3 regions of the Paenibacillus sp. J22FR5 genome follow, and region 2 is predicted to be linked to each of the others. Evidence: riboswitches for the same ligand, from Rfam matches in the RefSeq annotation. Region 2 holds a riboswitch; each other region holds the start of a gene.

Region 1 (7,617 bases), on a different contig from region 2:
ACAATTAAACATTGAAACGGAAATGCATTACGTCGCCGTCATTAACTACGTACTCTTTACCTTCGAGACGTACTTGGCCTTTTTCTTTGGCACCAGCCATCGATCCGGCAGCCGTCAAATCTGCATAAGAAACCACTTCTGCACGAATAAATCCACGTTCGAAATCCGTATGAATCACGCCAGCCGCTTGTGGAGCCTTCGTTCCTTTGCGGATCGTCCATGCTCTAACTTCTTGAACACCAGCTGTGAAATACGTGTACAAGCCAAGTTTTCTATACGCTGCTTTGATCAATCTATTCAAGCCGGACTCTTGAAGTCCCAACTCTTCCAGGAACATGGCTTTTTCTTCGTCTTCCAGCTCAGCAATTTCGGATTCAACCTTTGCGCTAATGGAAACGACTTCGTTGTTTTCTTTTTCAGCGAATTCCTTCACAATTTTAACGTATGCATTGTCGTCCGCAGTTGCAACTTCATCTTCACTCACGTTTGCCGCGTAGAGCACTGGCTTCATCGTTAGCAAATGAAGATCGCGAACTAGAAGACGCTCATCTTCTGTCAAATCCAAGCTGCGTGCTGGCATATCATTATATAAGGCTTCTTTGATTCGTTCCAAACACTCAACCTCAGCTACCACTTTCTTGTCGCCGCCTTTGAGGTTTTTGCGTGAACGCTCGATCTTTTTATCAACCGACTCAATGTCTGCCAAAATCAATTCAAGATTAATCGTCTCGATGTCACCAATCGGATCGACTTTCCCAGAAACGTGAGTAATATTATCATCCTCAAAACAACGTACAACATGCACAATCGCATCGACTTCACGGATGTGTGCAAGAAATTTATTTCCAAGGCCCTCGCCTTTGCTCGCACCCTTAACCAAACCCGCAATGTCAACGAATTCGAAGGCCGTCGGCACGATGCTCTTAGGCACAACGATTTCTACCAGCTTCTGCAATCTCTCGTCTGGTACTTCTACTACCCCAACATTCGGATCGATCGTACAGAACGGATAATTCGCAGATTCTGCCCCCGCCTGTGTAATTGCATTAAACAATGTCGATTTTCCTACGTTCGGTAGACCGACGATACCTGCTTTCAAAGCCATTGTCGTTACAACTCCTTAATTTTCGAAAATCATCCTTCTTATTATATAGTACTTGGAGGGCAAAAAAAAGCCTGCAAGCTATCGATTCGCCGCAGACTTTTTTTCCATTGCTATTTTGAACTCATCATCCCGCTTCTGCACGAAGTACGTTTCGATCTGATTACGCAAAATAAAACCGCGCAGCGCATTGCTTTGTTCCGCAGGAACGCTTTCGAAGCTGGCGCCATAATAGTAGCTGTCCTCCAGCTTTTCTTTCCTTATAATTTCCAACATACACGGCATCTCGAAGCCTAGATCCAGCTGGACTTGAAGTAGACACTTTTTATGAAGAATGGCATCTATCATGGAATTATCATTGATGCTAAAACCAAGTCCGTTTATTGAAATATTCTTGATGGAAATTTCGATGGGATTTTCAAGTTGATGCTGCGCTTTTTGTGTTTTATTCTGAAACCCTGAAATCTGACCTAAGTTCTTCACGTTCACCCGTGGAAACTCCCGTTTCTCCGAAAACTTCTTCCGATTCTCAGGCGGATTGATCACAATGAGGGAACCAGGCTCTCTGGCTACGACGGTCGTATGAAAAACGAATAGACCCGATTTGGTGTATAACGTCATTTTCGCTTTATCTCCAAGCTGAAAAACATCATATTCCGGCAGCTCGATCTCCATAATGTCTCCTTGCGCATAGGTAAGAATACCTGTTGACACGAAATCATCCTTGGCTAGAACTGCTCGGCAATCGATCAATACTTCCGCATCGTATCCTTCTTTACTCCCATACCGCTTCAAAGCATCTTGCTTCATTGCCATGCTCACCTGCACCTCTCCCAGTAATGATGGATTCCCCAGCGCATTTCTGCACAAAATAGACTGCCCCCCATTCAGGAGCAGCCTATCACCTTAATCAATAAAAGCATCGATTGTCGGTAACCAGGCTGCCATAGTTCATTAGAACCGTAGACCCTCAGCTTTGCGTCCTTGCTTTTCAGCAAGTTTGCCTTTGTCTAACCCTGCTATGAAATTTATATTCGTTCATCGTATATGGTCTAAAAGACCCACTGTTATAACCATTATACGTAGCCCAGGTACTTCTTTCAACTAAAATCCTTGCATGAGCCCTATTTTTATTGTATGAATGTGTAGTGGAATGAATATCCACAGGTTTATAAGTTATCCACATTGTTATCCACAGCTTGTTAACAACGAATATTTGTTCGGATTTTTATGCACATGTGGATAAACTATTATTGCGAGGTGTCCCCTCTGTGGATGAACATATTCCCTGGATGAGAGAAGCGATTGGAGAGGCTCTTAAAGCCGAAGCCATCCGTGAAGTACCGATCGGTGCGATCGTCGTCCATCAAGGTCAAATCATAGGCCGCGGCTATAATTTACGTGAAACAACCCTGGATCCTCTCGCGCATGCGGAGATGATTGCGATTAAACAAGCGAGTGAGCATTTGCAGGCTTGGCGCCTTTTGGACTGCCAACTCTACGTGACGTTGGAGCCTTGTCCGATGTGTGCTGGTGCAATCGTGCAAGCCCGCATTCCGCAGGTGATTTACGGTACCGTGGATCCGAAAGCAGGCTGTGCGGGAACGTTGATGAACTTACTGCAGGAGGACCGGTTCAATCACCGTGTCGATGTGGTTAGCGGCGTTTTGCAAGAGGAGTGTTCCACGATGTTAACGCAGTTTTTCCGGAAGTTACGGGGAAAAGCTTAGGTCTAGAGTTTAGAGCGGCTTTCCGGCTATAATGCCCCTGCTAGCTCTACGAGCTTACTCATCGTATTCCAATTACGGGTTGTCGTTTGATCCCCGAGTTTCTGAATGTTGCTAGCTAACTTAGAATCCAACACACTTTGCCGGAACAGAAAATAAATGGTGCGGTCCCGTATCTGAAATTCATCCACTTCGTTTTGGCCTTTGGCTAAGATGTCGCTGAATTCCTGCGGGGCTTCTTCCGTTAGCACGGAGATTTGAATGCTCTCCCCTTCAGACAAAGCATCCACGTCATAGGGGCACTCGTTAACGATTTGTGCGAGTTCCTCGGCTGTACGTAAAATAACCGTTGGCGCCACGCCAACAGCTTCGCTGATTGCTTTTTCGATGAGCTGTCTTAGCGTCTCCCCTGCCTCCTCTGAAGCGAACAGCACATTACCGCTTTGCAAATATGTCTGAACATGTGCAAGTCCTGCGGCCTCCAACGTCTTTTTCAAATCGGCCATCTTGATCTTGTTCTTACCTCCTACATTAATCCCACGCAGAAAACCAACATAAACCGTCATTTCGGTATCCTCCCTTACTTTAATTTAAACGAACGAACGACGAAGAAAATAATCGTGCTTATCATAACCAGCAGGATGAAGCCTAAGATCCATACGTTCAAATCAACAGTGCTATCTTTCGCAATTCGGATACTGGTCCATTCGATAAATGCAAACAGAATGATAATTACCGTCTTCAGACTGTTGATAAATAAACGGCCATTCTGGTATTGTCTATGCGCATTTTCAAGCGTAATCTTGGACGGATAATTAAATACATGGGGCACTTTGCTGAGGAGTGTTAAGCCCGAATAGATAATAACACTAAGGAGTGGTGATATAATCAGACTCATTTTGTTACCCCAACCATCGATGTCACCCTTACCGTTAAAATGCATCGGAATTCGCTCTGGCATATCGTGCCATTCGTAAGCAACATAAGCAATCATACTAACGATCATCAAGAGAGAGATTGCATCGAGAACTGATTCTGTTTTGGATTTGGAAAGTTGAATCACAGGACGTTGCTCCATGTCACACCTTCTTTCTATCGGTTTAAAATGGCTTGTGGTGAATGGTTATACTATTCTTTATTCACTATCTACATTCCTTGCTTGAAGGAAACCTTCTTCTTGGTCATTGTCTAAAATGGTTGCACCTCTAAAACATCTCGTGTTAGAATGACGATACTATGCGCCCGTAGCTCAGCAGGATAGAGCAACAGTTTCCTAAACTGTAGGTCGTACGTTCGAATCGTATCGGGCGCGTATAATTACAGCTGACATACACACGTAAAAAGGGATTTCAACTCAAGTTGGCAATCCCTTTCTTTGTTATGGATTCATAATCGAAAGGAGTCCTCACTCCGATGACAACTCGCTCTATTTCATCCTATCGCATCCCGCTCTTTTGCGCGGTCACCATGCTTTTCTGGATGTCGATGTACACAAGCGTTCCGATCATGGCGCCTTACGTGGAGTTCCTCGGAGGAAGCCACCAATTAGCAGGTTGGATTGTCGGCATGTACGGTATCTCGCAGATGCTGCTGCGTATCCCCGTAGGCATTATGTCGGATCGATTTCATAAAAGAAGACTGTTCATCACCTTCGGCCTTCTCTTCACGGCCATTACGGGCCTCGGATTGTGGTTCACACACGATTTCACTTGGATCTTGATCTTCCGGGCACTTGCAGGGGCAGCCGCAGCGACTTGGGTTGATTTTACGGTGCTATTCACGAGCTATTACAAGCATGAAGAGTCTACCAAGGCAATCGGAACGATCTCCTTTTTTAACTCACTAGGTCAGGTGTTAGGCATACTTAGTGCAGGATGGGCAGCAGACAGGCTCGGGTGGGAATCGGTTTTCATCCTGGGTGCAGTGCTAGGCCTACTGGGCATGGTCGGATCCTTTTTCCTTATCGAAAAGGTAGAAAAAGACGCGCCAAAAATCACCCTGCGCGGTATAGGAAATGTGGCGACCGATCGCACACTGTTATTCGTATCCCTGCTCGCCATTCTATCGCAGGTGCTCATCTTCGCAACGGTTTTCGGATTCACGCCTGTGTATGCCACCCAACTTGGGGCGGACAAATTCTCACTCTCGTTGCTCTCATTATTCGCTAACGTGCCTGTTGCACTCGCCTCTTTGTTCGGCGGGCGACGATGGTCGGTCCGGTACGGAGAGAAACGCATGGTTGTAGGTGGCTTTCTGCTCATGGGCCTATTCACCTTTACAATTCCGTTTACGCATCACCTCTGGCTGCTCATGATCACACAGGCGTTAGCTGGCTTTGGTCGGGGACTTTCGTTCACTCTGTTGATGGGGATGAGTATTAAGCATATGCCTGCGGAAAAGCGGGCAACGGCGATGGGGTTTTTCCAAGCGATCTATGGCCTTGGTATGTTTATCGGGCCTGTCCTTATGGGCATCATCGGCGACTATTTCTCGCTCAATCAAGGCTTTATTGTGCTCGGCATACTTGGTGTGGCCAGTGCATTACTCTCTTATCTGTTCGTTCAGAGTTCGGTTAGGAAACAACCATTAGCAGCTAACAAGTCTACGATTGCGCAATAATAGGAGCGAATCCGCGATTCGCTCTTTTTTTCATACAAGTGCAGGGGTAAAGTTGGCGAGCTTCGTCTATTTATGCGGAGAGGAGGAGAAGCATATTGAGGAGCACACACTAATTGATCATATATTAAAAGGTGATGAAGTGGCATTTCGTTAGCTGATTACAAGGTATCGTCCGTATATTTTGCAGACGATCTTTGTACTTATCCGCCATCAGAAGGATGCCGAAGACTTGTCCCAAGAGATTTGGACCCGCATCTACTTCTCCCTTCCCTCAGTAGTAACAATTCCTTATCCCATGTCCGATAACTTTATAAACATAGAAAAAAAGAACCCCTAAGGGTTCTTTTTTCGTCGGCATTGATGATATTTCTTTGAACCATGTTACATGTAAACCTAAGTTAAATCTGCGTATAAAACACGGTAAGTGTCTTTAGCACATCGCCCTCCAGCCTGATTATAACAGGTAGAAAAGTCCTCTTTGCAACGGTTGTTTCGCTTTCGCTAATTGCTCCAACGGAACCACACCTCTCTGCTTGCCGACAATAATAGTATGGCCGGTTTACGTTTTTTTAATCATGTTTGTTAAAAAAATTTTCGCAACCCGTTATTCGCCATGTCCATGGCCTTCTGCCGCGTGTCCGCCATGATGATTCTGATTCTTCACTTTCTTGGAACCAGATAAGGGCTCCTGATTACCACCCCGATTATTTCGATTCTTTACAGAACCGTTATTAACGAGGTTGTCACCCGCCGAATATGATTTAGGTTTAGACATATGTCGCCATCCTCCTTTTACGAGCTAGTTTCCATCGTGATTTAGAGCATCCTGATGCCGATGGTCATTGACCTGCTGCTGAATTTGCTGCGCATTATGGCTGTTCACTGCATTGGTTTCCAAATGCTTGGCCACATTTTGCAAATTTTTATCTGTACTCTTTTGCTTTGTCATTGTAGTGTCCTCCTTGGGCTAAGCGTTGGTGACCTTCTGCAAAGCCTGCGCACACTCATGAATGTGACGCACATAGTCATCGATTAACGACTGCACGACGTCGCCGCGCTCATCAATATGCGTGGTTCCTTGCTGTACATCAGTAAGTTCAACCTTCACTTCTCTAGCATCCACATACGTCACTTTAAAATCAAACGAATAGCCGGTATGCCCCGCCGTCATAATGTGTACGCGGATGGCATCCGCATCGCCTTCATCTGCCCAAACCCTGGTTTGATCGGCAGGTTGCAAAACAGTGGGCATTACGTTCATCCACTCTTTTACGATTTCAGTTTGATCCACGCTAGGCTTATCTGATTTGCTCATAGGTAACACCTCCACATGATTAAAATGCGGAAGCCGCACGTCTTTTATCCATGTAAAAAAACACCTACTCCCCACCACGAATGGAATTCGTGTTTGGAAAGTAAGTGCTATTTGCGACTGCCTATTTCACGCTGAGCTGTAAGAACATCCCCAGTATCTTCGCGCGAAGCCAAACCCTTCGGCGTAAATGTATTTCCCGATTTCCCGGAAATAATGCCTGCTTGCTGCAAGGCTTTCGCCGCTTGTAAGGCCATTCTCGGATGCCCACTGCACAGACTGGGCATATAGCTGTCCGTCTTCACATCGTTGAAACTGAACGCTTTGTAGGTGTCTAGTTTCGCTCCAGTCATGCGAGCCAGCATCAAGGTGAAGTCGGCACGATTATGTATCGGTCGCCAAACCACCCCCATATACCTGGTTAATGAACACATGCGGTACCGTCACATCATAAGTTCCATCAACCTGATACGGCGTGCCAGGCGTTATAACTTCAGCCCTTACAGGTCTGTAGCCCTTCCTTCCTAAAATAACAACAAAAAAAGCCACACGATTTCGAGAATCGCATGACTTTTTGGTTGGGTATTACCTTGGTTACGGAGAGGGTGGGATTCGAACCCACGGAGGCTTGCACCTCGGCGGTTTTCAAGACCGCTGCCTTAAACCACTCGACCACCTCTCCACGATAGGCGTCTCCGATTAGGGAGACGACCTTGTGCAGTGACAAAAAGCATTGTAGCACATAATCGTCACTCGATGCAAGTCCTATTTTTTCGTGATCACTTTCACGTTGTTCATGTACGGAACAAGCACATCCGGAACGATGATTGAACCATCGTCTTGCTGGTAATTTTCAA
Region 2 (7,617 bases):
TCCTCTCAAACAAGCGAGTTCGACCTCGCGAGCTTAGGGATGTAGCGCTTTTTTTTGATCATGCAGATAAAATTGCGAAAATCTATAGTTATATCCTGCGAGACCAAACAGCCTCTACCTCTATCTCAATCAACAATTGCGGATCGATCAGCGCCTTCACTTCAACCATCGTCGAGACAGGCTGTACATCTCGAAAATACTCCCCATGCGCCCGACCGAACTCTTCCCACAACGAAATATCGGTCACGAACATTCGAGTTCGAATCACATCTGACAGCTGTGCACCAAGCTCTTGAAGCGCCGCTTCAATCGTTTGGAGAATAAACCGAGCTTGCTCATAAGCATTGCCCACACCAATAACCTTGCCATCCTTCATAGCAGTTGTCCCGGCAACCTCAACTCGGTCCCCTACGCGAATCGCTCGGCAATAACCAACCACAGGTTCCCAAGGGGAACCCGTAAATACCCTCGTTCGATTCATTTCCTCCAACAACTCCTTGCTTTTATAAATAAGCAGCTAATTGCGCTTGTAAGTTCTCCGATATCGGTAAAAGCGGCAGCCGTAATGCTCCCGAAGCAATGACGCCTTGTTGGTGCAGCAACCATTTAATTGGAGCCGGATTAGGCTCTTGGAAAAGCAGACGAATCAACGGTAGCAACTCCTCGAATTCGTTCCTGCTTTGCTCATGCGACCCTACTGCAAAATTACGTATAAACGCAACAAAACGCTCCGTCTCCACATTCGCTGAAGCACTCATCACCCCTGTTGCCCCTGACTGAAGTGTTGCATAGAGCAATGTATCTTCACCGCAAAGGACAGGCTTAGAGCCTAAGAGAGTTAATTCCGTGACCAGCCCTGTGTTGGGTGTGCTGTCTTTCATGCCAATAACGCCGTCGATCTCGAGTATGGTACGCACCGTATCTAACTCTAATGTCACACCAGTACGATGCGGTACATCATATAGAATGACGGGCACACCAACGCGCGCTACCCGGCGGAAATGTTCAATAATCCCCTGCTGACTAGGCCGATTGTAGTAAGGAACCACAACGAGCGCAGCTTCTGCTCCAAGTTTGCCTGCTTCTTCTGTTTTTCTAACCGTAGATAACGTATCGTTTGTTCCTGTCCCCACAATGAGCGGTACTTCGGTATGCGCTGCGTCACGTGCCGCTTGTGCGGTAGCGAACAAGACGCCCAGCTCGTCTTTCGTAATGGTTGGCGATTCTCCTGTTGTCCCATTGACAACTAATCCATCTATTTCATCTTGAAACAAGTTATAAGCCTGATTGTAAAAGGATGCCGCGTCCACTTCAAACTCTTCATCAAAAGGAGTGATGATTGGTACATAAATCCCCTGTAGGTCTTTTTCTCTTAGCAAAATAACCATCTCCCTGCCTCATTTGTTTGTACATTTACTTTAGCATGGAACTCTGTATCATAGTTAGCTATAATAAATGATAGAACTCATCAAAAATTTTGATATTAAAGTGAGGCCATACATGGATCTGACTTATTTCCGAACCTTTCGAGAGGTTGCACGCAGGAAAAGCTTCACACGTGCAGCAGAAGAATTGGGCTATGCACAATCAAGTATTACGATGCAAATTCAGAAACTGGAACGTGAATATGGTGTTCCGCTATTCGAGCGATATGGTCGACAACTGCGCCTTACACCACCTGGAGAAAGCTTGTTAGTTCTGACTCTGCAAATGCTGGAGCTCTATGATCAATCCAAAGAAATGATCGCAAGCCAAGTAAGCGGTACGTTGACTATTGGTACGATCAATTCGCTGGCAGCGTATTATTTGCCGCCTTTTCTCCATGAACTGAAACAGCTTTATCCCGAACTAAGTATCCAGCTTTTCCCTGACAGCGAAACATCAATTCTCACCAAGGTAAAAGAAGGGGACTATGATATCGGTCTTTTACTAGATCAGTATCCAGCGGATCCCTCTCTCAGCTGTACAACTGTCAGAGAAGAACAACTCGTGCTCATTGCTCCATTGGAACACCCATTAGCTCAGCAAACGCAAATTCAGCTCTCCGACCTTGGGAATACGGAATTCATCGTCACCGAAGAGGGGTGCATCTACCGAGCAAAGTTTGAACGGTTACTCAAGGACAATGCTGTCGCCCTGCAAATCGGCTTCGAATTAGGCAATGTAGAAACGATTAAACACTGTGTCATGAGCGGCCTGGGGCTCGCCTTACTGCCACGTATCACCGTAGCTAGTGAGCTGGATATGGGCAAGCTCATAGAGCTGCCATTTAAGCATTCGCAGCTTACCATGGACTTACAATTAGTGCTTCATCCGAAAAAATGGATGTCCCAGCCCCTGCAAGCGTTCATTCAAATGTTAACAAAGCAACCATAGACGAAAAAAGAAGCTCACCTTTGCGAAAAGGTAGAGCTTCTTCTTATTAGACGCGAATGTCAAGATTAGCACCTACGTGTGGGGCCGCTGGAGCGGTAACCTGCGCTTGGCTTTTCGCGAAATCTTGTATTAATGTAGTCGTTAGGCTTACTTGCGTGTCGTTCGTTTTACTTAACAACTGAATGCCTATAGCTTGCTTCAACCCATCACCACTATTAATAGCAGTAAGCATACTATTGATGTTCACGTTATTTCCTCCTCTATGCGTTCGGTAGCTGGCAAGCGTCCGGCCGAAGCCGATTAGCCCCTATAGCTTTGCGTCTGTCGCTTTCGCGTCATTTGCCATTTCGCTGCTGGCAGGATACAACCAAGCACATTTCTAGTATAGAGGCATCCTACATATTTCGTCAATTTTCATCTTTATTTATCTTTAAACGTTTATACCCCGTATGCGGAAGGATTGACTCTCCATGAACGTAGTAGTTCCATATCGGATTCCTGAATCTTCCCTTTTTCCAATGCAACTTCAAGCAAGATTGAATAGTTAGAAAGTGTGTGTAGGGGCATGTCAGCCGCCGCGAATGCATCCGTTGCTTTATCCAATTGATAAGAGAAAATCGCAAGTACGCCTAGCGCAACAGCTCCCGCATCTTTAACGGCAACTGCCGCTTTCAGTGAGCTGCCTCCAGTGGAAATCAGATCTTCGATCACGATGACCTTCTGACCTGGCTTCACGGAACCTTCGATCAGGTTCTCTTTACCGTGGCCTTTCGCTTTATCGCGGATGTAGATCATCGGAAGACCAAGCTTCTGAGCAACCCAAGCTGCATGGGGAATCCCAGCTGTAGCTGTTCCAGCAACAACCTCAGCTTCAGGGAATTTCTCTTTGATCAATGCGACGAACCCATCGGCAATTGCTTCGCGAATGGCTGGGTGAGACATTGTCAAACGATTATCACAATAAATCGGAGATTTAAGTCCGGATGTCCATGTAAAAGGCTGCTGTGGACGAAGCGCCACTGCTTCTATATCTAATAACGACGCGGCAATATGCTCCGCGATTGTTTCGAGCTTACTCATATGCTCACCGTTCCTTTCATTTTCACATCGAAAAGCTCCTGCAAAACCTACACGATTGAATCAATAATCGCTTCAATCGCAGCTCTCGGGTCCGCTGCGCCTGTGATCGGACGTCCGATCACGACGTAGTCCGTCCCTTGCGCGAATGCCTCAGCCGGCGTCATGATGCGCGACTGGTCACCCACGTCGGCCCCCGCGGGGCGGATGCCTGGCGTCACGGTGACGAAGCCGTCACCGCACGCCGCCTTAATCGCTGTCACCTCAAGCGGTGACGCGACAACCCCTTGAAGCCCCGCAGCATGCGCCAATCGAGCGTAACGGATGACAGCCTGCTCGGTCGTACCGACGAGGCCGATCTCGTCATTGAGCACCTGCTGCGAGGTGCTGGTTAATTGCGTCACGCCGATCACAATCGGGCGTGCTGCTCCTAATGCTAGCCCCTTGTCGACACCCTCCAAGGCGGCTTCCATCATGTGCTTACCTCCAGCTGCATGCACATTGAACACATCAACCCCAAGGCGCGTCACGCTCTCCGCGCCGCCCTTGACCGTGTTCGGAATGTCATGCATCTTCACATCGAGGAAAACCTTATAGCCGCGATCCTTCAGACTCGCGACAAAGGTAGGACCTGCAGCATAAAACAGCTGCATTCCTACCTTTACATAACAGGGGATGCCTTCGAGCTGCTTAAGCAGCCCTTCAGCACCTTCTGCGTTCGCGTAATCTAAGGCAACCATAATGCGTCCAGTAACATCTGTGCGTGTTAATGTACTCAAGCTTGGCACCATCCCTTAGACATGAATTGGCATTGCACGTGAGGAGAAGTTAATTGCTTCAAGCATATTCACTAGCGCTCTAACCGTATCGAGGGATGTCATACACACGACACCGTTCTCTACCGCTTCACGACGAATGCGGAAGCCGTCACGCTCAGGCGTTTTACCCTTAGTCAATGTATTAACCACGAACTGAGCATCACCGCTGCGGATGAGGTCAAGAATGTTCGGTGAGCCTTCGCTAAGCTTGTTAACTGTCGTTACAGGAAGACCAGCTTGTTCGATCGCTATCGCTGTTCCGCCAGTTGCAATGATTTTGTAGCCTAGGCGATAGAAGCCTTTCAAGATTTCAATCGCTTCTTCTTTATCTTTATCCGCTACAGTAACCACGACGGATCCTGCTGCTGGAATTTTCATGCCTGCACCAATCAAGCCTTTGTATAATGCTTTTGCGAAATTGATGTCGCGTCCCATTACCTCACCCGTGGACTTCATTTCAGGTCCGAGTGTTGTATCTACACGGCGAAGTTTCGCGAAGGAGAATACCGGCACTTTGACGGATACGTATTTATCTTCTGGCCATAAGCCACCTTGGTACCCCATGTCTGCAAGTGTTTGACCCATGATAACACGTGTTGCCACGTTCGCCATCGGGATGTTGGTCACTTTGCTTAAGAATGGTACGGTTCTGGAAGAACGCGGGTTAACCTCGATCACATACACTTGATCGTTATGAATAACGAACTGGATGTTCACGAGACCAACTACATTCAGCTCTAAGCCAATTTTCGTCGTAATTTCGATAATTTGTTGCTTGATCTCCTCGGAGATCGATTGCGGCGGATATACGGCGATCGAGTCACCGGAGTGAACCCCAGCGCGCTCAACGTGTTCCATAATCCCCGGGATTAGAACCGTTTCTCTATCACAAATCGCGTCAACCTCTACCTCTTTACCAAGCATGTAACGATCGATTAGGACCGGATGCTCAGGGTTGATTTTCACCGCATATTCCATGTAGCTCAAGAGCTCTTCATCCGAGTAGACGATTTCCATAGCGCGTCCACCTAGTACGTAGGAAGGACGAACGATAACCGGATAACCGAATTTCGCTGCTGTACCGACAGCTTGATCAACGGATGTTACGGTGCCACCTGGTGGTTGTGCGATCGAAAGCTTGCTAAGAAGTGCTTCGAATTTCTTACGATCTTCCGCTGTATCGATACTTTCTAGGTCAGAACCTAGGATACGAACGCCAGCTTTATGCAAAGGTGCTGCTAAGTTGATCGCTGTTTGTCCACCGAATTGGACGATAACACCGATTGGCTGTTCACGCTCGATCACGTTCATGACATCTTCAAAGAACAAAGGCTCGAAGTACAAGCGATCCGACGTATTGAAATCCGTTGAAACGGTTTCAGGGTTGTTATTGATGATTACCGCTTCGTATCCAGCAGCTTGAATAGCCCATACCGCATGAACCGTGGAGTAATCGAACTCGATCCCTTGACCGATACGAATTGGACCCGATCCAAGAACAACAACTTTCTCTTTGCTTGTTTCCGTTACTTCATCTTCTTGCTCATACGTGGAGTAGTAGTACGGTGTTGAAGCTTCGAACTCCGCTGCGCAAGTATCTACCATTTTGTAAACTGGTTTGATGTTTTGTTGCAAACGGAATGTTCTTACATCCGCTTCTTTCGTGAAGGTCGAGCAGCCTGCCAATGTACGGATTTCCGCAACAGCACGGTCTGTGAAGCCTTTACGCTTGATTTCGAAAATAAGCTCAGCCGTCAAGTCTTTTGCTGCAATTTCCGTCTCGTATGCGATAAGTGCAGATAGTTTATTCAGGAACCACCAGTCAATTTTCGTCATATTTTGCAACTGCTCCACAGTATACCCTCTGCGGAACGCTTCAGCTAATAAGAACAGGCGCTCATCGTCTGGTTTTTGCAAACGTAATTCTAATGTTTCTTTATCGAGTAGATCCGTTTCTTTCAAGAACAAGCGGTGAACACCGATTTCTAGGGAACGAATCGCTTTATGAATCGACTCTTCGAACGTACGGCCAATCGCCATAACTTCGCCTGTCGCTTTCATTTGTGTGCCTAGCTTACGGTTAGCTGCTGTAAATTTATCGAACGGCCAGCGTGGAATTTTGGAAACGATATAATCGAGCGCTGGCTCGAAGCATGCATACGTTTGACCTGTAACTGGATTGACAAGCTCATCAAGCGTGTAACCAATCGCAATTTTCGCAGCCATTTTCGCAATCGGATAGCCAGTCGCTTTGGAAGCAAGCGCAGAAGAGCGACTTACACGCGGGTTAACCTCGATCACGTAGTATTGGAAGCTATGTGGATCTAGTGCGTACTGAACGTTACATCCACCCTCGATGTTCAAAGCACGAATGATTTTCAGGGACGCGGAACGCAGCATTTGGTACTCACGATCGGATAGGGTTTGGCTTGGTGCTACAACGATACTGTCGCCTGTATGTACGCCAACTGGATCAAAGTTCTCCATGTTACATACAACGATACAGTTGTCGTTCGCGTCACGCATAACTTCGTACTCGACTTCTTTCATACCCGCGATACTGCGCTCTACGAGACACTGACCGATTGGGCTGTAACGAATACCGGAAGCTACGATTTCTACCAATTCTTCCATCGTGTTACAAATACCACCACCTGTTCCACCCAATGTGTAAGCAGGACGAATGATAATTGGGAAGCCGATTTCATTTGCAAAATCAACCGCTTGCGCCACTGTTGTTACGATAACGCTATCTGGTACTGGTTGCTCTAGCTCTCTCATCAAGTCTCTGAAAAGATCACGATCTTCCGCTTTCTCAATCGCTGTAAGCTGAGTTCCAAGAAGCTTAACGTTCTCACTCTCTAGAACGCCTGCGCGAGCAAGTTCAACCGCCATGTTAAGACCCGTTTGTCCACCTAGTGTTGGAAGCAAGCCATCCGGACGTTCTTGACGAATGATTTGAGTAACAAATTCAAGTGTAATTGGCTCGATGTATACTTTATCAGCCATGTTTGTATCGGTCATGATCGTAGCAGGGTTGCTGTTGATCAGGATTACTTCCATTCCTTCTTCTTTCAATGCTTGGCAAGCTTGTGTGCCAGCGTAATCGAACTCCGCCGCTTGACCAATTACAATCGGTCCGGAACCGATAACGAGAATCTTTTTGAGTGTATTATTTTTTGGCATATTGCAGTTCCTCCTTCACAGATGTCGATGCCGTGGAAGCATTCCACTGAGCAAGCATTTGCGCTTGGCGCGGCTGCTGTGGGTTATCTAGTTTATGCTGACGAATCAGCGAGATGAAATCATCGAACAGGTAGCTGGAGTCAAATGGTCCAGGGGCTGC
Region 3 (7,617 bases), on a different contig from region 2:
GAGGGGAGCTTAGTTTCAATGTACCAATCCTGTACTCTCGATTTTAACGTGCGTTTCCACGTCGAACCTAATCTCCGGGTAAACGGATTGCCAATGCGCCCAGTCCTTTTCTTTGCCAAAATGCTGGCCCAAATAATGAAGTCCAAAGCCATACGGATCAACCTTGGCATCCCTGATTTTGTATAGGAGATTCTTAAGGGACTCGTTTACTTGCTGTTCAAGCAGCGGCTGCACTTCGTGAATGTTCAAACCCAATGCGCCTTGTTCAATCAAACCTGTAAGATTGAGTTTCAGCTTCACGACGGGTATTTCTTCTTTGGTCACGGAGATATGCCGCGAGACTCGCGCAACATAAAAGGCCAGCGGCTCCCCATTATATGTGATAGCAATCCCCGACTTGCTGAACTTATTCGCACTCAAATTATAAAGCTGAGTCTCCTGCGGGTTGAGGACGACACACTGATTGGTTTTATTAAGTAAAGCAAGATGCTCAACGACGTAAGAATCACCATCAAAGCTAATAATTGGAAAATAGGGATCTAACCCTTTTTCTTTGAAACGCCGGAATGTGTCAAACAATAGCTCGGTCACCGTATAGGGAGAAACTGTTCCTTCTTTACCGAAGGTGAGGAAAAAGGAGTTTCCAGCTAGTCTCTCTGTTGTTGGGTTTGCCTCAAGTACTTTACGCGCATTCGGTTCTGCTACGGCCATATAAGAGATCAATTGAATGTCGCGCCTTCGCGTAAGCCAATTCAAAGGTTCTTCCAGAGACTCCTTCGCTAAGCGATCCCCAAATAAGAACACCCGGCAATGCCCGAAATCAAGCTCTTTATCAACATGTGCTTTGAGATTTCTAACTGCTTCCGCGATGCTCTTGGCTTCTTGGTATTCGATCTGGCTTTGTGCCAATCCTTCTCCCAACTTGGAGGCGGGGATGGCAAGCCGCAGTGTGACGAGATACGGTTTATCTTCCTTCCCTGTCCAGTCTATCCCCATGGCGACGACGAAGAATCGCTTGTCAATGTCTTTAAAGCTGCATCCTCCAACTAAAGCACAGCAGATGAAGACAAGTAGACATGTGAGAAATCGTTTCATAAGTTTACATGTTCCTTTTTTTGCTTCCATACGAAATAGAGCATGAGGAATAGGAAATAAATTTCCACAAAGAATCGAAGCACTAACCAGATTTCGGAGAATAGCTGACTTCGATCCAAATTGACGAATCGCATGAATAGGAAGGAAAGGGCACCGAGGGCTAACCCTAGCCATAAGTTAATCCCTGGGACCGGGTCTTCTTCAACAGCGACCGAGCCATTAATCGAGTACCGGAGCAGCATGATCGTCGTGTGCCATGTATTCATGACGAACAAAAGCGATAACCCTGTGAAGAGGAGCAGAAAGACGAACAAAACGCGGTTAATAAATCCATATTCCGTCATCATGGAATCAGCTGTCATACTCCATAGGTAAACGTAATCTTCAACCCCAACCGTACCATGAAAACCAATAGGTACAAAAAAAGTAATCGTTAAGAATAATATACCGAATAACGGGACAATCCAGCGAAAATGAAATTTAAAACCAACCGTATACAGCCGATTGAAAATAAGGAGGCTGAGATAGCCAGAGAATAAAAAGGTAGAGGCAGCGACCGTAATGAAAGACGGAGGCTTATTGACATAGCCAGCCACGTAACGAATGGCATCCCAGTTAATATTTTCATTGAAAATGGCTTTCATGATAAACAAAATGAGCAAGGGAGAGCTGAGGATCACCATGATTTCATGAATGAATTGGACAGAACGGGTAGATCGACTGCATGCCCATACTGCCGCGGTTGCCATGAGAAACAGATTCAGATAGGGGTTGATGTCTGGGTAAAAGAACATACGGACCGTCTCGGAGTAAGCGTAAATAACGATAATGCCAGCTGGTAACCAAAGGCATAGCGCAGCAAATAAGATGTTGGTTTGGGTGAACCATCGGGGTGTATAACGATCACATATCTCTGGGAAGCCGAGTCCTGGAAACCGCTCAAAGCAAGCCATGGTTCCGAGCGAGAGGATGGTGCCAATAACCATCGCAACAAGCATGCCCGAGACGGCTCCATTAAACCGATCTCGGATCAGCAAAGAGGGGACAAACATCATGATATTAATCATGCCGACATAGAGCACATGATAGTAGGTATATCGCGACATGATTATTTGGCCCCCTTTTTAAAGTTGTGGTGTGCTTTCGCTTCAAGTTTGGGGATGTATAAAGCCAAATAGGGTTGACCAAAGCTTCTAAGACTGCACCAATAGCTAATTAAGATGAAGCCTAGAACGACGACACCAAGCAACCCAAAGAAAATGGCAGCTATCACAAAGATGTACTTAGCGAAGCGAACCGAGTAGCCGAAGCCGTTATTCGGGATAACGAAATTGGAAATCGCAACAACGGAGGTCACGATAATCATAATGCTGCTGACTAATCCAGCTTGTTGGATCGCTTGACCCAGGATTAGGCCCCCAACCGTTGTTGCCGTCGAGCCAATATAGCGTGGCAGCCTTAGACTTGCCTCGTTCAAGGCTTCAATCATGAATAACATGATGAAGACTTCGATAAAGGACGGATAGGGAACGACGACACGGCTTCCTGCGATCGAAAGTGTCAATTGAACGCGAAGCACTTCAGGATTATAAGAGACAATCGCAATATAAAGAGCAGGTAGTGTAATGGTTAAAAACATGGCTAAATATCTCAGAATCAAGAGACATTTGCTCATCCAATACGATTCATAATCATCGTCCATTGCGTGTAGGAAATCGAATAACCGAACGGGCAGCACGAGCCCGAAGCGACTTCCATCCTGAAGCAGGGTGACTTTTCCCCTTTCAAGCATGGCTGCGATCCGGTCCGGCCTCTCTGTTTGGAGGATGATGGGAAAAAAACGATGCCTCCATCCTGATAGCGACTGCAATAGCTGACCAGAAGCTTGGAGGATTTTTATTTGTATGTTGGAAATCCGCTCGTTTAATAGTCCAAGTACATCTTCATTGACAAGATTCTTGTCATAAAGAACGGAAACTCGTGTGTTCGAAATTTGGCCAATCATATGATTTTCAACGCAAAGGGAAGGCGCGTTATAGCGCACGCGAATGAGGCTTATGTTTAAATCCAGATCTTCGGTAAGGGCTGTTTGAGGCCCCTGTATCGCTACCTCTACCTGAACTTCATCGGGTTTGTCTTGAAATTTCCTTTGGACGTCGTATCGGTATACTTGATCTTCTATTTGTAAGAGGACGGTGCCTTTAAGCAACAAACTGGACCAATGCATAGATTGATCGGCTTTTCCGAAGGCGGGGTTGGTGTGAAGCATGCGATCGAATTCTTCCGGATTGAAGCAATAGGAGTAAGGAACCGTTAAGCCATTCTTGATTAAAGCTAGATCGCAGAGAGAAGGGAAGTAGATGACTTCCATTTGCATATAGCCATTGTCTAGGGTGTCATAGAAAAGGTCAGCTGGATTGTTCAACTCAGCACGGATTTGTTCGATCATGCCAATCCCCCCAATTCCCTTACATTACCATGTGGCTTAGCGTGCCCTGAATGGGGAAAAAGCATACAACCCATTGTTGTATGCCTGAAAGGACGATTGGATGATCGGAAAGCCAATGGGAATCTATCCGGGAATCACTAACTGCCGGCAGCACGCAATCGGATCACATAATTACGTTCAAACTGATCGGCAGATAAAGGGGCAGCCAATAAGTAACCCTGTACCTGATCACATCCATGGCTTTTAAGAAAATCAAATTGTGCTCTCGTTTCTACTCCCTCTGCAATAATGTCTAGCTGCAAACTGCGTGCCACAGCAATAATAGCAATTAGGAAGGAATTATTCGATGGCGAGTTAGACAGGCTTTGGACGAAGGTTTTATCGATTTTCAGTGTACGAATGGGGAATTTATGCAAATAATTGATGGACGAGTATCCTGTCCCGAAATCATCAATCGCGATTCGGAATCCCTGATGATGCAAAGCATGCAGCTTCTCAATCATGCAGAACCGATTCATTTCCATGCTCTCTGTAATTTCGAGTTCCACGTACTGCGGCTCAAGGTCATTTTCATGTAAAATGTCAATCAACGACTGGACAAATGTTTCTTGATGAAATTGAACAGGGGATACATTAACAGAAATAGTCACGCCTTGCAGCCCCGTATCATGCCATTTTTTCATCTGTTTGGTGGCCGTTCGCATTACCCATTCGCCGATGGCTTCGATTTGATGGGATTCTTCGGCTATGGGGATAAACACCTCAGGCGGTATGTTTCCTAACTGTTTACTCTCCCAGCGGAGTAACGCTTCGATCCCTCTAAGATCACCCGTTTGGATATCAAATATGGGCTGATACACAAGGGAGAGTTCATTATTTTCTATCGATTCTCGCAAATATTGTTCAAATACAATGCGTTGGGCATATTTCGTTTTCATATCTTGATTGAACAAATAGTAATTGTTTCGCCCTTGCTCCTTGGCTGCATACATGGCTTGATCTGCATGTTTGAGTAAAAGCGCTGGCAACTCTCCATCATAGGGATATATCGAAATGCCAATATTCGTAGACACATAAATATCTTTTCCATCAATACGCAAAGGTTTTTCCAACAACGTGATGATGTTCTTAGCCTGTTTCGTAATCGTATCTCCATTCCCAAGAGGCATCAGGATGACAAATTCATCCCCGCTCAGTCGGAAAGCCGAGCTATTATCAGGCAAATGACTCGAAATGATAGCGGAAAATTGCTGCAAAATCTGATCGCCAACCTGATGACCGAAGGAATCATTGATCCATTTGAAACGATAAATATCCAGAAACATAACGCCTACGGTCTCATGATGTTGCTGTGCGCGATGTAAAGCACGTTGGAAAAGTTCATTGAATTGATTGCGATTAGGCAATCCGGTCAAATGATCGAAGTAAGCTAACTGATGTATGAGTTCTTCCGATTTCCTTTTCTCGGTTAAGTCCCTCAGATAGGCGGTATAAATCGTTTTCCCCCTATAAACCATATCCGTTATGATAAGTTCTGCCGGAAATTTGCTTCTGTTCGAGCGGTAGGCCATGATTTCCATACGTCTGCCAATAATGGAATCAGCCTGCTGGCTTAACAGGTGATATAGGTTAGCAGCATCTCGTCCATCTTGATCGAAAGGAAAGAGGAGATTGAATAGCGTAAGCTTAAGCGCTTCTTTGCGCGTATATCCGAATATGGATTCTGCCGCAGGATTGAATTCTATGATCCAGCCCTGAGATTTAAACATGAAGATGCAATCAATCGTTGATTCTAAAATAGAAGCTTTGAGAGAAATCTGCTCAGCCAATCGTCGCTCCGCAGAGAGAGAGTTGATAAAACGGATTGCGAAAATGATGGCAAGCAGCATAATGATGAACGAAAACAGGCCGAGAGCGAAATGGTAACGATCCATTAGCGAATGTTGCATGAATGCCTCCCTATGTTCTCCTACAATAGAAAAAAGGATCATCCCGAATAAAAGGATCATCCCTTTGATACTCGGCAACCTGTCAACCGTAGCATTCCATTTGGAATGCGTTAGGCCATGGCTTTGCGTCTCATCGTTTCCGATGATTTGCCCTTTTCGATTTGGTCTTCAACTGTACCTCTGTACCCATTTAATCCGCTACTATTTAACCATTATAGAGTAGTGAAAAATTACCTGTATATAGCGATAAATATGGTCTTTTGTCGAATTCAATAAAGAAAGATTAAGTCCAACCATTTTTTTACTTTATAGGTAAAAACAATTCATGAATTAGAACCTCCATGGACGTTGGATTTTTTATTTCGAATCGCAAGCATCTTTCTGCGTCCAGTTCCAACCCAAACAGCAGCTTCATCCATCCTAAAGCATGACGACTGAGTACCACTCCACTACTCCTGTAAATCTAAGATTGACGTAACGGTATAAACCCCCTATACTGACCATGATTCTCATTCTCAAAATAAGCTTGATTTAACCCAAAGAGGGCACAACAGATATGTTAAAAAAGAAACAAATTGTTCGTTTGATAGCGATCCTTCTGGTCGTTTGTTCGATTGTTTTAACATGGCAATGGTTTGATTCGAAGGAATGGCTCCGCGATGTAGGGCTGCTTTTCCATCAACCGAAGTGGCTGATTTTCATGATTATCGTCTACCTGACTTCCTTTCTTCTCAAAACGGCAGGCTGGCGAATCTATGCGGGACAAGATGTGAAATTCGCGGTCTATTTTCATGCCATTAGCTACAGCTTGCTCGTGAACCATGTGTTGCCGGTCAAGGTGGGAGATGGTGTTCGTACTGGCTTATTCATGAAGTATGGCGGGAAGTCATGGGAGGACGCACTTCATTCCGTAGCGGTTATGCGTCTGCTCGATATGCTGGTGCTTGCAGGTATTGGGGGCATCGGCATTGTCCGCATGGGTTTGCCATCTTCATGGATTTGGGTGACTCTGCTGGCTTGCGGCATCGTGTTTCTCGCGACCGCTCATTATTTGCCTGTGATTCGAAGAATCCCATTTGTCGTCAAACACTCATCCTATTTCCAGCTGAAAATGCTTTCGGGCAAAGGGCTCGTCATCCTGGGCTTCATTACGCTAAGTTGGGTGTTGGAAGCGGGTGTTATCTTGGCTGTTGTCCAAATAATTGGATTGCAACAGGGGAGTATTTCACTCGTATGGGCCAATAGTATGACGATTGCAGGACAAATCTTTCATATTACACCTGGGGGCATCGGCACCTATGAAAGTACCATGAGCGGTTCGCTCGTCTTACTGGGTGTAGATGGGAAAGATGCGTATAGGGCGGCGCTGTTGTCGCATACGTTCAAATTTCTTTTTGCCTATTCGTTAGGCGGCTACTCCCTACTGCGGATGCCTTTACATTGGCGAGAAATGAAAACCTGGATTAGCCGAGTTACGGGTCAAACCAAGTCACCATCACATAGCAAAGTGCGGAAGGAAGATTAATATGAAAAAAGCTTCATCCTTTGAAATCGTTGCAGCTCGCTGCTGGAACCTGTTGAACGAGGGAAAACCATTTACACCCATCTTCGTTGTCGGTGTGTTTTTACTTTACCATATCGGCGTATGGTCCGATCCTAGCTTTTGGATGGCGGCTGGTTTAGGCCTGCTCGTTACGCTTCCTCTATTTATGCTGTATTATTACTTCGATTTCCCGCTGTTTTTACGCAATTATTTATGGATGCCGCTTATTGCTGCACTTCTGATATGGGAACGGAACGATTTCTCTCTCTATTTGCTGGCAATAGGGTTATTTTTCTTTTTTACGATTTATTTCTGGGGCACGTTTTACTATCATTTGCGAATTGGTACGACATGGTGGAATTTCACACGATTCTGGAAGCTTGTCTTGAAGAACAGTGACTCGACCAGCGGCAACGCGCAGGAGCAGATGCCCAAGTTTTTGCTGCTGCTGTTCGTATGGACTCATTATTACCGTCAGTTTGAGGCAGGTGTTTCTGCTGATGTGGGCACGGGGCTGCTTTTTGCAGGAAGCTTGATGATTTACGCTTTCATTCTTCACCGCTACTTATTCGACTGGAAGC

Evidence for each region. A riboswitch is a leader RNA that binds a small molecule or an ion and turns the genes downstream of it on or off. The one in region 2 is predicted to bind cyclic di-GMP.
Region 1: it holds a riboswitch for cyclic di-GMP, as region 2 does, so the genes downstream of both, AC58P7_RS20785 (PilZ domain-containing protein) here and AC58P7_RS07300 (putative motility protein) in region 2, are expected to answer to the same signal.
Region 3: it holds a riboswitch for cyclic di-GMP, as region 2 does, so the genes downstream of both, AC58P7_RS19990 (putative bifunctional diguanylate cyclase/phosphodiesterase) here and AC58P7_RS07300 (putative motility protein) in region 2, are expected to answer to the same signal.

Annotation. Positions count from the first base shown of each region.
Region 1 is NZ_JCAUAN010000017.1:125,711-133,327, forward strand. Features, by position in the region: gene ychF (redox-regulated ATPase YchF) at 5-1,105, opposite strand; gene AC58P7_RS20785 (PilZ domain-containing protein) at 1,184-1,918, opposite strand; cyclic di-GMP riboswitch class I at 2,031-2,117, opposite strand; gene tadA (tRNA adenosine(34) deaminase TadA) at 2,395-2,832, shown strand; gene AC58P7_RS20795 (DUF1697 domain-containing protein) at 2,859-3,395, opposite strand; gene AC58P7_RS20800 (DUF1648 domain-containing protein) at 3,410-3,907, opposite strand; tRNA gene AC58P7_RS20805 (tRNA-Arg) at 4,068-4,141, shown strand; gene AC58P7_RS20810 (MFS transporter) at 4,243-5,448, shown strand; gene AC58P7_RS20815 (small acid-soluble spore protein P) at 6,053-6,223, opposite strand; gene AC58P7_RS20820 (hypothetical protein) at 6,248-6,397, opposite strand; gene AC58P7_RS20825 (hypothetical protein) at 6,416-6,763, opposite strand; gene AC58P7_RS20830 (S-layer homology domain-containing protein) at 6,871-7,167, opposite strand; tRNA gene AC58P7_RS20835 (tRNA-Ser) at 7,358-7,442, opposite strand; gene serS (serine--tRNA ligase) at 7,526-7,617, opposite strand, start outside.
Region 2 is NZ_JCAUAN010000003.1:228,420-236,036, reverse strand. Features, by position in the region: gene AC58P7_RS07315 (RidA family protein) at 89-481, opposite strand; gene dapA (4-hydroxy-tetrahydrodipicolinate synthase) at 504-1,388, opposite strand; gene AC58P7_RS07305 (LysR family transcriptional regulator) at 1,501-2,376, shown strand; gene AC58P7_RS07300 (putative motility protein) at 2,423-2,623, opposite strand; cyclic di-GMP riboswitch class I at 2,644-2,730, opposite strand; gene pyrE (orotate phosphoribosyltransferase) at 2,815-3,456, opposite strand; gene pyrF (orotidine-5'-phosphate decarboxylase) at 3,504-4,193, opposite strand; gene carB (carbamoyl-phosphate synthase large subunit) at 4,248-7,457, opposite strand; gene carA (glutamine-hydrolyzing carbamoyl-phosphate synthase small subunit) at 7,444-7,617, opposite strand, start outside.
Region 3 is NZ_JCAUAN010000016.1:91,761-99,377, reverse strand. Features, by position in the region: gene AC58P7_RS20005 (Ger(x)C family spore germination protein) at 16-1,095, opposite strand; gene AC58P7_RS20000 (hypothetical protein) at 1,092-2,201, opposite strand; gene AC58P7_RS19995 (spore germination protein) at 2,204-3,544, opposite strand; gene AC58P7_RS19990 (putative bifunctional diguanylate cyclase/phosphodiesterase) at 3,682-5,493, opposite strand; cyclic di-GMP riboswitch class I at 5,564-5,655, opposite strand; gene AC58P7_RS19985 (lysylphosphatidylglycerol synthase transmembrane domain-containing protein) at 6,050-7,018, shown strand; gene AC58P7_RS19980 (alkaline phosphatase family protein) at 7,020-7,617, shown strand, end outside.